DNA from 2 places in the Agarivorans litoreus genome. Region 1 is predicted to be linked to the other one. Evidence: predicted binding sites of a transcription regulator. Region 1 holds the regulator's gene; the other holds the start of a gene.
The links. Region 1 encodes MetJ, which represses methionine synthesis genes. Its sites were predicted from a motif close to TAGACGTCTAGACGTCTA; they were not measured.

Region 2: metF (methylenetetrahydrofolate reductase) is a predicted target of MetJ. The motif match lies at 4,640-4,657, and genes of this name have one in related genera.

Annotation. Positions count from the first base shown of each region.
Region 1 is NZ_BLPI01000001.1:1,743,936-1,751,536, forward strand. It holds gene metL (bifunctional aspartate kinase/homoserine dehydrogenase II) at 1-1,650, opposite strand, end outside; gene metB (cystathionine gamma-synthase) at 1,679-2,836, opposite strand; gene metJ (met regulon transcriptional regulator MetJ) at 2,989-3,288, shown strand; gene rpmE (50S ribosomal protein L31) at 3,548-3,760, opposite strand; gene priA (primosomal protein N') at 4,001-6,205, shown strand; gene argS (arginine--tRNA ligase) at 6,393-7,601, shown strand, end outside.
Region 2 is NZ_BLPI01000001.1:2,694,987-2,702,587, forward strand. It holds gene K5L93_RS12465 (Tex family protein) at 1-38, opposite strand, end outside; gene K5L93_RS12470 (glycoside hydrolase family 9 protein) at 314-2,641, shown strand; gene K5L93_RS12475 (substrate-binding domain-containing protein) at 2,915-3,940, shown strand; gene greB (transcription elongation factor GreB) at 4,007-4,486, shown strand; gene metF (methylenetetrahydrofolate reductase) at 4,673-5,575, shown strand; gene K5L93_RS12490 (hypothetical protein) at 5,832-6,281, opposite strand; gene K5L93_RS12495 (hypothetical protein) at 6,880-7,601, opposite strand, start outside.

The sequences.
Region 1 (7,601 bases):
ATAATAAGCGCTTAGTGCCTCACTGGCGGTAATATCTAACACAGCAAGCTCGTCATAAGGATGGCGTTTTAGCTTATCGAATAGCTCTGGCCAAATAAGCGGCGTATTGGCTTCAGTACTATCAAGCAGCTCTAGGTTCAGGCCGGCAAAGTCTAAGTGCCCAGCTTTACTAGAAAAAACACCCGCCAAACACAAATCAATTTGATGTTGTTGCTGCAACTTAGCCTGTTGTTGGCTAAACAGATCTAGCCATTGGCTACCAATATTCCCCTTACCAAATACCACCAAACCCAACTTGGTTTTTTGTTTAAATAAGTGGCTATGTAAATCTTTTAATAGTGGCTCTAAGGTGATTTTCCTCACCACAGCACACAAACTAAGTTTATCAGCACTCGAGTGGATAAACTCCAGCGGCTGCTCGGCAAGATGCTGAAAAAACTGGTAGCACTGCTGCGGGTTGTCACACACGCCCGCGCCCACTAAGGCCACCAAACTGTAACCTTCGCTACGTTCTATTTTTTGAATATGAAATTGGCTCGCCAGTTGGTCTATTTTTGCTAAGGCTTCATCCACAAGCTCACAGGTGTAAGCCATACGCAAAGAGCCAGTTTCGCTGTGTTTATGGCGAGTTGCTGGCGCTAAATGGCTACAGGCCAAAGCCTCTAACAACGCGGTGGCATTGTGAGAAAAATCTTCAGTAAAAGTAAGCTCCAGCAGTACCACATTGTCTACCGAGGTAACTATTTTAGCGCTGTGGCTGTTTGCGCCCTTACGGTGAATTAAGGTTTGTCCATCGTTGGGAGCGTAGCTGCAACGCAAGTTCACTTTTTGGCGAGAGCGCGCCAGTGGCTCTAAAGTTCGCGCATGCAATACCGAGGTACCAATTCGCGATAACTCTGCAGCTTCATTCAAGGCAAGATTTTCGAGCAATACCGCATCTCTCACTAAACGAGGGTCAGCACTGTAAATACCAGCTACATCACTCCAAATAGTGGTTGAAACAGCATCGGCCAAGGCCGCAAGCTCGGTGGCCGAGTAGTCGCTGCCATTACGGCCTAAAGTCACGGTACGCTGCTCACTATCACTACAAATAAACCCGGTTACTACAATGCGACAAGCGGCTTTTCCAGCTAAACATTTAGCTAATAACGGTGCACTTTGCGCAACATCCACTTGCGGTTGGGTAGATAACTCCGCTTTAAAAAACTGGCGAGAATCTAACCACTCGGCTTGGCAATCTTGAGCACTTAACAAAGCAGCTAATAAACGTGCAGACCAACGCTCGCCAAAAGACAATACTTCATTGCAGGTAAAAGCAGTAAGCTCTCCTTCAAGAATACTAGCGATTTGGTGATGTTCGCCGTCAAGCGCTGTTAGGATAGGTTTGGCAGCAGCTTCATCAAGAAGCTCATTCACCAACTTGCTTTGGAATTCAATTAAACCGGTTAACGCATCGGCTGCGGCATTATCGGCCTGTTTAGCCAACTCAATAATATTGATTAAGCGGTTAGTGGTTTTACCCGCTGCCGATACCACAATTAAATCCTGTGCTTGGGTATGCTCGGCCACAATGGCCACCACCCGCTTAAAGCACCCTGCATCAGCTAAGCTGCTGCCACCAAATTTATGCACATGTCTATTTACCGACATGACTTACCTCTCTACAACGCTGGTAAAACTACAGTTGGGCAAAGGCCTGCTGTAAATCATTCACTAAATCTTGTGCATCTTCCAAACCTACCGATACACGTAATAACTGATTAGAAATTCCCGCCTCAGCTAAGGCCTCGCTCGACATTGCAGCATGCGTCATAGTAGCCGGGTGAGCAATTAAACTCTCTACGCCGCCTAATGACTCTGCTAAAGAAAACAACTGTAAGCTCTTTAAAAACTTAACCATTTGGCTTTCTTCTAAATTCAATTCAAAACTGAACATAGCACCAAAGCCTTTTTGCTGGCTTTGCGCTAAAGCATGTCCTGGGTGCTCTGGCAAACCAGGGTAGTAAATCGCGCCCACCGCCTCTTGTTGTTGCAAACACGCCACCAAGGCTTGAGCATTCTGCTGGTGCACATTCATACGTGCTTTAAGGGTACGCAAACCACGCAAAGTAAGGTAAGAATCAAAAGCCGAACCGGTTAAACCTAAACAGTTTGCCCACCAAGCCAATTGCTCGGCCAGTTCTTCATTAGCCGCCACCACCATACCGGCAACCACGTCCGAATGGCCGTTAATGTATTTAGTGGCCGAATGCACCACAATGTCGGCCCCTAACAAAATTGGCGTTTGCAAAGCAGGCGACAAAAAGGTGTTGTCTACTACCACCAATGCGCCTGCAGCATGAGCCTGCTCGGTAATCGCTTTAATGTCTACAATTCGAAGCAAAGGGTTACTTGGGGTCTCTAACCACACCAATTTAGGCTTCTTTGCCAATAGCTGAGCTAGAGCAGCGTCATCGTTTTGATCAACAAAAGCTACTTCAAAGGCATTTTTCTTGGCTAGGCTGTCGAATAAACGGTAGCTACCACCGTAGCAATCATGCGGCGCAACCAACAAATCACCCGGCTCAAGCAAGGCTGTAACAAGGTTAACCGCCGACATACCGGTGTTAGTAATTACCGCACCAGCGCCATGTTCTAAATCGGCAATCGCCTCGGCCAAAATGTGGCGAGTAGGGTTACCCGAACGACTATAATCAAACTGGCGTTTTTGGTTAAAATCAGCAAAGCTGTAGTTACTCGACAAATAAATAGGCGGCACTACCGCACCGTGTTGGGTATCACTTTCAATACCGCTGCGCACTGCTATAGTAGCCGCTTGTAGATCTTTTAAAGACATTGCTGATTTACTCCCTCAATTTATCCTGCCACTTTACCACCAGCAAAAAAGACGTCAACACTTCTAGACGTCTAAATGTCTTTGCTGTTGGATTGCTAAGTCGCATTTCCCCCGTTACAATAGGGTCTCTTTAGTTTGGTGTGTATTGCAGAATGTCTACAGATTGGAATGGTGAGTGGATCAGCCCTTACGCTGAGCACGGTAAAAAAAGCGAACAAGTAAAAAAAATCACAGTATCTATCCCACTAAAAGTGCTAAAGATATTGACCGATGAGCGAACCCGTAGACAAATAAATAACCTACGCCACGCCACCAACAGTGAGCTACTTTGCGAAGCATTTTTGCACGCCTACACAGGCCAACCGCTCCCCGACGACGCCGACTTGCAAAAAGACAAGCCCGACCCGGCTTTGGAAAAAGCCGCCCAGGCGGAATTGGATAAAGAAGATTAGTATTATACAAAGCCGCTCACCGAGCGGTTTTTTGTTACACAAACTTGATAAAGCAAGAGCAAAGCGTGTACCGATTAACTTATATACCAAGTCTTTAGTAGAGCACTCCGGTTTCGCCTCTCGGCGACGTCATTTTCTTTGAACAACCAAAGAAAACGAAGCAAAAGAAACATTCCATTTAGAAGCTAAACAGTTCAAACTGACAAAAAAAGCGCCCTTAGGCGCTTTTTGTTTGCTGTGTAGCGTAAATAAGGCTGGCTTATTTTTTGCCCAATACAGCGAATTTTTTGTTGAAACGATCAACACGACCACCGGTATCAACGTTACGTTGCTTACCAGTGTAGAACGGGTGACATTTGTCACATACGTCTAGGAACATAGAACCAGTGCGAGTAGATTTAGTTTCGATTACGTTACCGCAAGAACAAGTAGCAGTAAGTACTTCGTAAGTTGGGTGGATATCAGTTTTCATGGATTACCTCAATACTTGGGCCGTATCGCCATCTGGTCGCCACAATTGACACCAAACACCATACGAAAGCAACTCTATCAGAGCCTATAAATTTTAGGTGGCGGATCATATAAGAAGCCACCTAGCATAGCAAGTACCCAACAACAAAAAGCGAGCAAAAAACCGCCAAACGCTTAATTTGCTCCGCAAGGTGCTCTGCCAGTAGAATGAGACAGGTTTTTTGCTTGAGTTTATTGATTAGTGTCGATTGTTCGTGTTGCCTTAGCTATTCCCCTGCGTCGCCTTTTTGATTACAGCGTGCCAGCAAACACCCCAATGCCAGCCATTGGTACTCGCGTAAAGGTGCCTTTTGGTAAAGGCGAAAAAGTGGGTTTGGTAATAGAACACCCCAGCGACAGCGACATTGCCGAAGATAAACTCAAACCATTTAGTGAATCACTCGATCAACAAGCATTATTACCAGAAAGCCTATTTAAGCTACTTAATTGGGCTAGCTCTTATTATCACCACAGCTTGGGAGATGTTATAAGCCAAGCCTTGCCGGCACTTTTACGCAAAGGTGAGCCAGCCAAAGCTAAAAGCATTGTAGTGTGGCGTTTAAGCGAGCAAGGCAAAGCGGCCGATCTAGCAAACTTTACCCGCGCCCCCAAGCAAGGGGTTGTATTAGGCAGCTTGCAACAGCAAGAAGATGGCCAGCTGAGTGACGAACAATGCAAGCAACAAGAATTATCTCGTACTGCCATTAAAGCGCTAGTAGATAAAGGTTTTATCGAAAAACATGAGATTACACCCGCGCCGGCGCTGTGGTCGAAAAGCGATACCAACAACCAAGCCTCGCTAAAGCTTAATGCAGAACAAGCCATTGCAGTGGCGGCAGTTAATCAAAGCATTGGCAGTTTTCAGGCCTTTCTTATCGAGGGTATTACCGGCTCGGGCAAAACCGAGGTGTATTTAAATATTATTGCCGAAGTGCTCGCCCAAGGTAAACAAGCCTTAGTATTGGTGCCCGAAATTGGCTTAACACCACAAACCTTAGCGCGCTTTGCCGAGCGCTTTAAAGTGCCGGTTTATGCGATTAACTCTGGTTTAAACGACACCGAGCGTTTTACCGCATGGCTTAAAGCCAAACAAGGTGAAGCAGGCATTATTATTGGCACGCGTTCGGCAGTATTCACCCCCATGAAAAACCCTGGGGTAATTATTATCGATGAGGAGCACGACAGCTCTTTTAAGCAGCAAGACAGCTTTCGCTACCACGCGCGCGATTTAGCCATAGTGCGTGCCCGCTTAGAAAAAATGCCGGTGGTGCTTGGCTCTGCCACCCCATCGCTAGAAAGTTTGCACAATGCGCTAAGCGGCCGTTACTCACACTTAGAGCTAAAACAACGCGCCGGGAATGCGGTATTGGCCGAGCAACAATTACTGGATATTCGCCAGCAACCTTTATCCTCGGGCTTATCACCGGCACTGATTAAAGCCATGCGCATCGAGTTAAAAGCTGGCCGCCAAGTAATGCTATTTTTAAATCGCCGAGGTTACGCCCCTGCCTTACTGTGCCATGAGTGTGGCCACGTATGTGAATGTGAGCGCTGTGAGGCCTACTTTACCTATCATCAGCAACCTCGCCACTTGGCTTGTCACCACTGTGGCAGCCAAAAAGCCGTGCCACACCAATGTGAGAAATGTGGCTCAACCAACTTGGTAACAACAGGTTTAGGCACCGAGCAATTGCAAGAAGCCTTACTGGAAATATTCCCCGAATACAAAGTGGCGCGCATCGACCGCGACAGCACCCGCCGCAAAGGCAGCTTAGAACAGTTGCTGGACGATATTCACAACAACCAATACCAAATATTAATTGGCACCCAAATGTTGGCCAAGGGCCACCATTTTCCAAATGTAACCTTGGTTGCCTTATTAGACATAGACCACGCGTTGTTTTGCTCTGATTTTCGCGCGCCAGAACGCTTAGCCCAACTTTACGTTCAAGTAGCTGGCCGAGCTGGTCGAGCCAATTTACTGGGCAAGGTGTTGTTGCAATCTCACCACCCTGAACACGAGCTGTTGCAAGATCTTATTAACAACGGTTACCAACATTTTGCTCGCTTTGCCTTAAACGAGCGTAAAGATACCGAACTACCGCCCTTTAGCTTTCAGGCGCTGTTTCGTTTTGAAGCCGCCGATGGCAACGCCGTTAACGAGCTTAGCCAACAGCTATACCAACTTGCTCAACCGCTACAGCAAGGCGAAACTTGGGTATTTCCGCCCTGCCCTGCACCACAAGCGCGCCGTGCGGGTAAGTTTCGTATGCAACTGTTGATTCAAGCCGAACAACGCCCGCAACTGCACCAATTGGTTTATCGCCTGTTGCCTCAACTAGAAAGCTTAAAACTAAGCCGAAAAGTACGTTGGTCACTGGATATCGACCCTTACGACATGCAATAAATCTAAGGCTTTTTGTAAGGCTTAAAAGATCAATCTCTCGCCAAGTAGCACCTAGGATCTTCGGTGATTCCCCCTAGCTCCCAAAACTAAGGCTAATTAGCCCAGATAAGAGATAGTTTTCATCACAAATTGTCGGTAAAATGCCCGCTTTGTATAAATTATTTACCCAAGATTGGTGCCAACCTACATGAAAGAGCTTATTCAACAACTTTTGGAACAAACGGTCACAGCCCTAAAACAACAGCAGGTGCTGCCTGAAGGATTCGAACCACGTATCCAAGTAGACCGAACCAAAGATAAAGCTCACGGCGATTTAGCCACCAACCTTGCGCTAATGGCTGCTAAGCCTGCGGGCAAAAACCCACGTGAGTTGGCTCAACTGATCGTGGATAACCTACCTGCTTCAGCCTTGGTAGAGAAAACGGCGATTGCGGGACCAGGCTTCATTAACTTCTACCTAAACAACGATTGGTTAGCATCGCAAGTTGAAGCCATGGCTAGCTCACCAACCGCTAACGTTAAGCCCGCAGAAAAGACTCAAACCATTGTGGTGGATTACTCGGCGCCAAACGTAGCCAAAGAAATGCACGTAGGCCACTTGCGCTCAACCATTATTGGCGACGCAGTTGTTCGCACCTTAGAGTTTTTAGGTCACAAAGTGGTTCGCGCTAATCATATTGGCGACTGGGGTACTCAATTTGGCATGCTAATCGCCAACCTAGAGGAAGTAGAGGCGCGTGGCACCGATGCTGGCGATATTGAATTAGCCGATTTAGAAGTATTTTACCGCGAATCTAAAGCACGCTACGACAGCGACGAAGTATTTGCCGAACGTGCCCGTAACTACGTGGTTAAGCTGCAAAGTGGCGACGAATACTGCAACACAATGTGGCGCAAGTTAGTAGACATTACCCTTAGCCACAACCAAGCCGTTTACGACCGCTTAAATGTATCGTTAACTAAAGACGATGTTATGGGCGAAAGCATGTACAACCCCATGCTTAACGACGTGGTAGCCGACTTAAAACAACAAGGTTTAGCGGTAGAAGATAATGGCGCTACCGTGGTATTCCTTGATGAGTACAAAAACAAAGACGGCGACCCAATGGGTGTAATCATCCAGAAAAAAGATGGCGGCTTCTTGTACACCACCACCGACATCGCCTGTGCTAAATACCGCTACCAAAACCTTAATGCAGACCGCGTGTTGTACTTCATTGACTCACGCCAACACCAGCACCTTATGCAAGCTTGGAACATTGTTCGCAAAGCCGGTTACGTGCCAGAGGAAGTTCCATTAGAGCACCACGCCTTTGGCATGATGTTGGGTAAAGATGGTCGCCCATTTAAAACCCGTAGTGGCGGCACTGTTAAGCTAGTGGATTTATTAGAAGAA
Region 2 (7,601 bases), 950 kb from region 1:
TTGATATCTGTAGCAATTTGTTGTTCTAAATTTTGCATGGGCTTATGTAATTTTAGATGCGCTGCTTGTTGCAGCAGAAAAAGTGTCCTCTATCTTATTCGCTTATAAATAGGCATCAAGCAGAAAAAATAATATGTAGAGACTTAATAGCGTGAAAACTGTTTCACAGCGTGACAAATTTTTCATAAGCACTTCATAGATACGTTTTGTTGCAGGCTGTTGGTCATAGTTATGTGAGCTAAAGCCATAAACATTATTCAGTTACTGAATTAGAGTGAGGATGATTTTAATGCCTCAGTTCAAGGAGAGCGAAATGAGCGCGAGCGACAAGACTCTTTTCAATGTAAGTTTAAGCCGTGTTAGCCAAAGCATTGTATTGGCTAGTTTAATGAGTGCACCGGCACTTGCGGCCAGTAATGAAATGCTTAGTAATACTGATTTTAGCAATGGCACCACCGGCTGGTGGTCAAGCGGTGCTGAATTAGTGGCCAAAGACGGCGAAGCCTGCATGGACATTAAGCGTGCCGGCTCTAACCCATGGGATGTAATTTTAGGCCAGCGCGGATTTGGTTTGGAAGAAGGCCAAGACTATGCCATCGACTTTGTGGCGCGCGCCAACAAAGACACCGCCTTTACCGCACTTATTCAGCATAATGGTGCACCATATACGCAATACTTTAATCAAGTATTAGAGATTGGCACTGAGCCAAAAGCCTTTAGCTTCAAGTTCACTCAAGATCAAAAGAGTGATGCTAAAACCGAGTTTCAGTTCCAGCTAGGAGCCCAAAAAGAAGCGGTATTGTGTTTTAGCGATATATCGGTGAAAGGTAAGTCTTTTGTTATCGTAAACAAAATTCCTAACATTCGCTTAAACCAAATTGGCTTTTATCCTAAAGCCGAAAAGATTGCGGTAATTAGCAGTGAAGAGCAACAACCGCGGGTTTGGCGCGTAAAAGATGCCGAAGGCAATCACTTACTTACCGGTAAAACCAAAGTATTTGGGATGAATGCGGCCTCTGGCGAAACAGTGCATCAAGCAGACTTTTCTGCCTTAACGACCAAGCATGAAAACTTGGTGTTAGATGTAGATGGTCAAACTAGCCATCCTTTCAAAATTGCTGATGATATCTACAGCGAGTTAAAACATGATGCCTTAGCTTACTTCTACCAAAACCGTAGCGGTGTAGAGATTAAGCAAGAGTTTGTACAGCGACCAAACTTGGCGCGTCCAGCAGGGCATGCTCCAGATGTAGTGAGTTGTTTTGATAAAACCGACGACAAAGGGAACAAGTGGCCAGGTTGTGATTTTGACATGGACCTCACCGGCGGTTGGTATGACGCAGGTGACCACGGTAAATATGTGGTAAACGGCGGCATTAGTACCTGGACCTTAATGAACCTTTACGAGCGCTCGCAATTTATTGATGGTGCTGGCGAACCTTTTGCTGATGGTAAACAACCAATGCCAGAAGCGGGTAATGGTGTAAACGATCTATTGGATGAAGCGCGCTGGAACATGGAGTTCATGTTGGCGATGCAAATCCCAGAAGGCAGCAAAGTATCGGTGCCTGTGGGTAACCAACAAGAAAACATTCGCTCGCTTAAGCTCACCGAAATTGATGCCTCTGGTATGGCGTTCCATAAGGTGGCTGACGAAAAGTGGACAGGTATGCCATTACCGCCTCACAAAGATACCCAAAAGCGTTATGTGGGCCAATCTAGCACTGCGGCAACTTTAAACCTTGCGGCAACAGCTGCACAATGTGCGCGTATTTGGAAAGACATCGATGCTGATTTTTCTGCTCAGTGTTTAACTGCGGCAAACCGTGCTTGGCAAGCGGCTAACAAGCACCCAGAAGTATATGCCTACGATAACTTTACTGGCTCAGGCCCGTATGGTGATACTGATTTAGCCGATGAATTTTATTGGGCAGCGGCAGAGCTCTTTATCACAACTGGCGACGCTAAGTTCTTAGAGGCAGCTAAAGCTTCTCCAGCATTTTTAGCTGCGCCAGTGGGTGACGAAACCGCCAAAGGGGATTTGTTCTGGCAAGATTTAAGCTCTGCAGGAACCTTAAGCCTAGCCTTAGTACCTAGCAAGCTAGACCAAGCGACTCGTGATAAAGCGCGCGCTAAGATAATTGCTACGGCCGATGCGTATTCATCATTAATGGCCAAAGAGGGTTACCACATCCCTTATAGTGCCGAACAATACCCATGGGGTTCTAACTCAAACTTGGTGAATCGCGGCATATTCCTAAGCTATGCAAGTGATTACAGTGGCGACAGCAAGTACATGCAAACTTTAGCGCATGCTATGGATTACATCTTAGGGCGAAACCCGCTAGATCAGTCATACATTACCGGATATGGTAGCAATCCTCTTAAGAATCCACACCACCGTTTTTGGGCGCATCAAGCCGACGCCAACTCACCAAAACCAGCACCAGGTGCCTTATCGGGTGGGCCTAACTCTATTAGCTTTAGTGACCCCGTAGCAGCCGGCCTTAAAGGCAACTGTATTGGCCAAACCTGTTTTGCCGATGAGATTGGTGCCTGGACCTTAAATGAGATCACCATCAACTGGAATGCCCCCCTAGTTTGGGTTACCACAGTATTGGATGAGCACCGCCTTAAGTAAGAAAATTGTAATAAACAATTAGCATAGGCCGACATTATGTCGGCCTTTATTGCTTCAAAAAATTAAGTAATTACTGATGCTTGGGGGCAGTTAGTCACTGATAATGTGATCTATAACGGCGTTCTAACGCTCAATATCATTGAAAACAAGTTCTTGGCCGAGTTGGTGTATATAGTGGTATCAGGAGTTTTACCTCTCTGGCCTGCTAAATTCAGCTTGGCAGCACAGAGGAAAGGTAAAATGCGAACTCGTGTTAGTTGTCAGAGAATCAATGTGAAAGATAAAAATAAATTGGAGCAACGCTCAACCGTTTATGATGTCGCCGCGTTGGCTGGGGTATCGCCTAGCACCGTATCTCGGTTTATGAATCAAACCACCTATGTGTCTGATGCAAAACGTAAACAAATTCAAGCTGCTATGGTTGAGCTAGGCTATAAACCTGGCCAGCAAACAGGAGCCAGCGCTAGTAGCCGTACTATGACCATTGGGGTACTGGTACAACATCCCGACAGCCCATTTTATTCTTCAATTTTAAGAGGTATTGAGGAAGTTCTGCTGGCTCAGGGCTATTCGCATATTATCGTAACCGGCCACTGGAATAGCGAAGAAGAAATGGAGTCGATGCAGCTGCTGTTATCGCGCTCTGTGGATGGGATCATTATTGTTACCGGTGGCTTAGCAGACGAACAAATCGTTGAGTTTTCTAAAAAGCGACCGATTGTTGCACTGGGCCGTGATCTAGAAGCCGCACGACTGCGCTCAATTAAGATTGAAAACTCAGTGGGCGCTTACATGGCTACTAATCACCTTATTCAGTTAGGCCATCGCGAGATCGTTCATATTCGCGGTGCAGAAGGTCACCCCGATGCCCAGCAGCGTTACAATGGTTATTGCCAAGCTATGGAACATGCGGGTTTACCGGTGAAAATGCAGCTAGTAGAGCAAGGTGACTTTAGTGAACAAGGTGGCTTTGAAGCGGTGCAACGCCTGTTGGCTAATAAGCGCCAATTTAGTGCTATTTTTGCTGCCAACGATTTAACCGCACATGGCGCAATGTTAGCACTATATAAAGCTAATCGACCTGTGCCAGAGCGGGTTTCGGTGATTGGCTTTGATGATGTTCCTGGCTCGGCGTTTTTCATTCCGCCTTTAACTACAGTGCGCCAACCCATATTTGATACCGGTTATGCTGCCGCCTTAACCATTTTGGATATGCTAAATGGTGGTGCTAGCAACAACTTCCGTATTCCTCCGGTTGAATTGGTGAAACGAGAAACCACCCAAGTACATACTCTCTAGTTAAAGCTTGCGAGTTTATTGCCTAAGTCGTTTATAATCGGCTTAGGCAGACTTAACTAAATAGCTATGAAAACCAATCTAATCACTCGCCCTGGCTGGCATAAACTCGATAAAGAATTAAAGTACTTGTGGAAGGTTAAACGCCCTCAAGTAACTCAAGCAGTATCCGAAGCCGCAGCACTGGGTGATCGCTCAGAAAACGCCGAATACAAAGAAGGTAAGCGAGAGCTTCGCCGCATCGATTCTCGACTAAGGTTCTTAACCAAGCGCTTAGATGCGCTAGAAATAGTAGACCATCACCCTCAACAAAACGGCAAAGTATTTTTTGGCGCATGGGTCGAGCTGGAAAACGATGAAGGCGATATCGTTCGCTACCGCATTGTAGGCACCGATGAAATAGACCCAAAGCTGGGTTACATCACTATCGACTCTCCCATGGCACGGGCGCTTATCGGCAAGCAAGTAGACGATGATGTGTTTGTAAAAACGCCCTCTGGCACTAAAGAGTGGTGGATTAACCTTATTCAATACACTCCTTTCGAGTAGCGGAGCTAATTCTGTTAGCTAACTATTTGTCTTAATGCATATTTAACCAGTAGTTAGCGGCTAAAATCCCCATGTTGAAAATAATTCATTTAAAGCTATGTTTAAGATGAATCGCGTTGACTTAAATAATCTTCTCTTTAGTATCTAGCGGTATAGACGTCTAAAAGTCTTTAACGGAGAAGGTCAATGGGATTTCACAACGCGCAACAAATCGAAACACTCAATCAAAGCTTAAGCGAGCTTAACCGCGATATTAACGTGTCCTTTGAGTTCTTCCCGCCAACCACCGAGACCATGGAGCAAACTTTGTGGTCGTCTATCGAGCGTTTGCAAACCTTAAAGCCTAAGTTTGTATCAGTAACCTATGGCGCAAACTCCGGTACTCGAGACCGCACTCACAAAGTGATTAAAGCAATTAAAGACCGCACAGGCTTAGCGGCAGCACCACATTTAACCTGCATCGACTCAACGCCCGATGAGTTGCGCCAAATTGCTCGCGATTACTGGAACAGTGGCATTAAAGACATTGTGGCACTGCGAGGTGATTTACCAGAAGGTTCCGCCAAGCCGCAAATGTACGCCAGCGATTTGGTGGCTTTGTTAAAAGAAGAAGCTGATTTTGATATCTCGGTAGCGGCTTACCCAGAGATTCACCCAGAAGCAAAAAGTGCCCAAGCTGATTTGCTGGCCTTAAAGCGTAAAATGGATGCCGGTGCCAACCGCGCCATTACCCAGTTTTTCTTTGATGTAGAAAGCTACCTGCGCTTTCGCGACCGCTGTGCAGCCATTGGCATTGAAGGGGAAATCGTACCCGGTATTTTGCCAGTATCTAACTACAATACCCTGAAAAAGTTCGCCTCTTTTGCCAATGTAAAAGTGCCAAAATGGCTACACAATCAATTTACTGGCTTAGAGCATGACCAAACTACTCGAAACCTAGTCGGCGCCAGTGTAGCCATTGAAATGGTTAAAGTATTATCGCGCGAAGGAGTGAAAGACTTTCACTTCTATACGCTTAACCGCTCGGAGTTGTCGTATGCCATTTGCCACACCTTAGGTGTTCGCCCAGCTGAAGCCGTACCTGCTTAGTGACTAATACAGCTGAGAGATAAAAAGCCTAGCAATGCTAGGCTTTTTTGTATCGGGGAGGGCGGTCAATAAAAGTAGCTTGTCTTCAAAAAAACTATTGGACAGATCTGCATTACGGTGTTCTGCCCCATCAGCACGGAGCTGGACATAAATGGGTCAAACGAAGAATGATGACTAACTTTTGAGCCAAAAACCGTGCTTCAGATAAACATCATCATCGATATTTTTGCTGGTGATGATGTTTACTTAATTGTATTTAATTCTCACAAATTGAGACTTTATCTCCTGACAGGAATAGTTCTATTGTTGTCTTATTTTTCGAGTTGTAAACTGGTAGTTGGTAAACGGTAATTTCCGTTTGCACCTCATTGTTCCCTTGCAACTCAATCATCCTTTCGTACCAACTATTTAGGTTAACCTCTCTCCTTACTGCAATTTGATAATGGTGGTCAGATAACTGACTGACTTCAACTGTTTTAGACTCATCAGAGCTAATAAAAGCATCGCCAATAGGGAGTAACGTCGAATGGTTAACCTGGTAGCATTTTGCATATTCATCAATTAGTAATTGAAAAACTTCAGTAACGCTTAAATTAACTTTAAATGTCAGCGGCGGATATTTAGAGTTTCTAAATTCTTCTGCGGTTTCTGGTGGCATCCCACAGCCGCCAAGCAAGGCAACAAAAAGTATTGAAATAATTCTCATGATTTCACTCTAAAAAATAAACAAGTTAGTTTTGACTTTATACTTATACATTAGCCACCACCAACAACAACTACAGTAATGATAAATCCAACATTGTAGAGTGCAAGGTTTTATAGAGGCAGGCATTCATTTACACGTTTAAATGGCAGTGTTTATACACTTGATAAGCTAATTAAATAAAGATAAGTAGGTAAAAGCTTTAACATGCAATGGCATTTTCTAGCTAACTTCGGGGCAAGAGCGTTTCACAAACTTGATAGCCAAGATTGTGCTTTTCAATCCCATTATCTTCGCCGAGTAGCGCAAATGAACAAGGGAGCAGAGTTGAAGTCTGTTTGAGCGTAGCGAGTTACTTCAACTCCCTTGTGAATGCGCAACGGAGGGCCTAAGAAAATGCAGGGCGAGTTTTCTTTTTGCTTCGTTTTTCTTTGCTCGTCAAAGAAAAATGACGTCGCCGCAGGCGAAAGCTTTTACTCTATAGCTAACACATAAAGGGGCAACAATGAGTTTGACTCTAGATGCCACATCGTGAACTAGAAGTTGAACGCTCAAGCTTACGTCAAATGCAAACGAACTAACGACATGGCCACGACCCCAGTTACATCAACAGCGCATTTACCCCAGAGCATATCAGCCACATGATTAGGGCGTAGTACCAGTTGTTTTTAAGTATTTGGCTGGTGGAGAATTGGTAGCGGCCTATCATGGTTAGGCCTACGCCAGATAGCGGGCTGCTGCCGGTGGAGATAGCCCAAGAGCTTAAAAACAAAAAGCCAAGTTGGCTTGGCTCTGGGTTAAGCGGCAATAACAAAGGGCTGGCTAAAGAAATGCTAATAACTGGATGAATGCCAAACATGCAGGCCACGATCATCATTGCCAGCACTACAGCAAAGGTTTGGTGAGTAAAAGCAACGTTGTGCAAGCTTAAGGTTTCTGGGTAGGCCAGTAATAAGGCTTTAATACCCGCCGAGAATACCCCAGCAGCTAAAAACAGCACGTACTGGCTGCCAACATTAGATAAGCGATGGCTAACAAAGTTTCTGGCAATGAGCACTTTTGAGTTCCCTTTGGCAAAACTTAAGGCTGCAATCGGTGCTAGGCAGGTAATCATTAAAATTATGCTGAAATCGGGGAAGGCGAAATGCAAAGCTATCACGCTGGTGGCGAGCACAAAGGGAATGGTTAAGCTTTCTCGACGTAAGGGGTAACCAGCAAAACTGTCTTTCTCTCTTAGCGATACCTCGGCAGTGGTAAATGCCAAGGCAATTAGCGCCATTAAAGCGCCCGGCAGCAGTACATCTAACCATTGCATACCGGGGG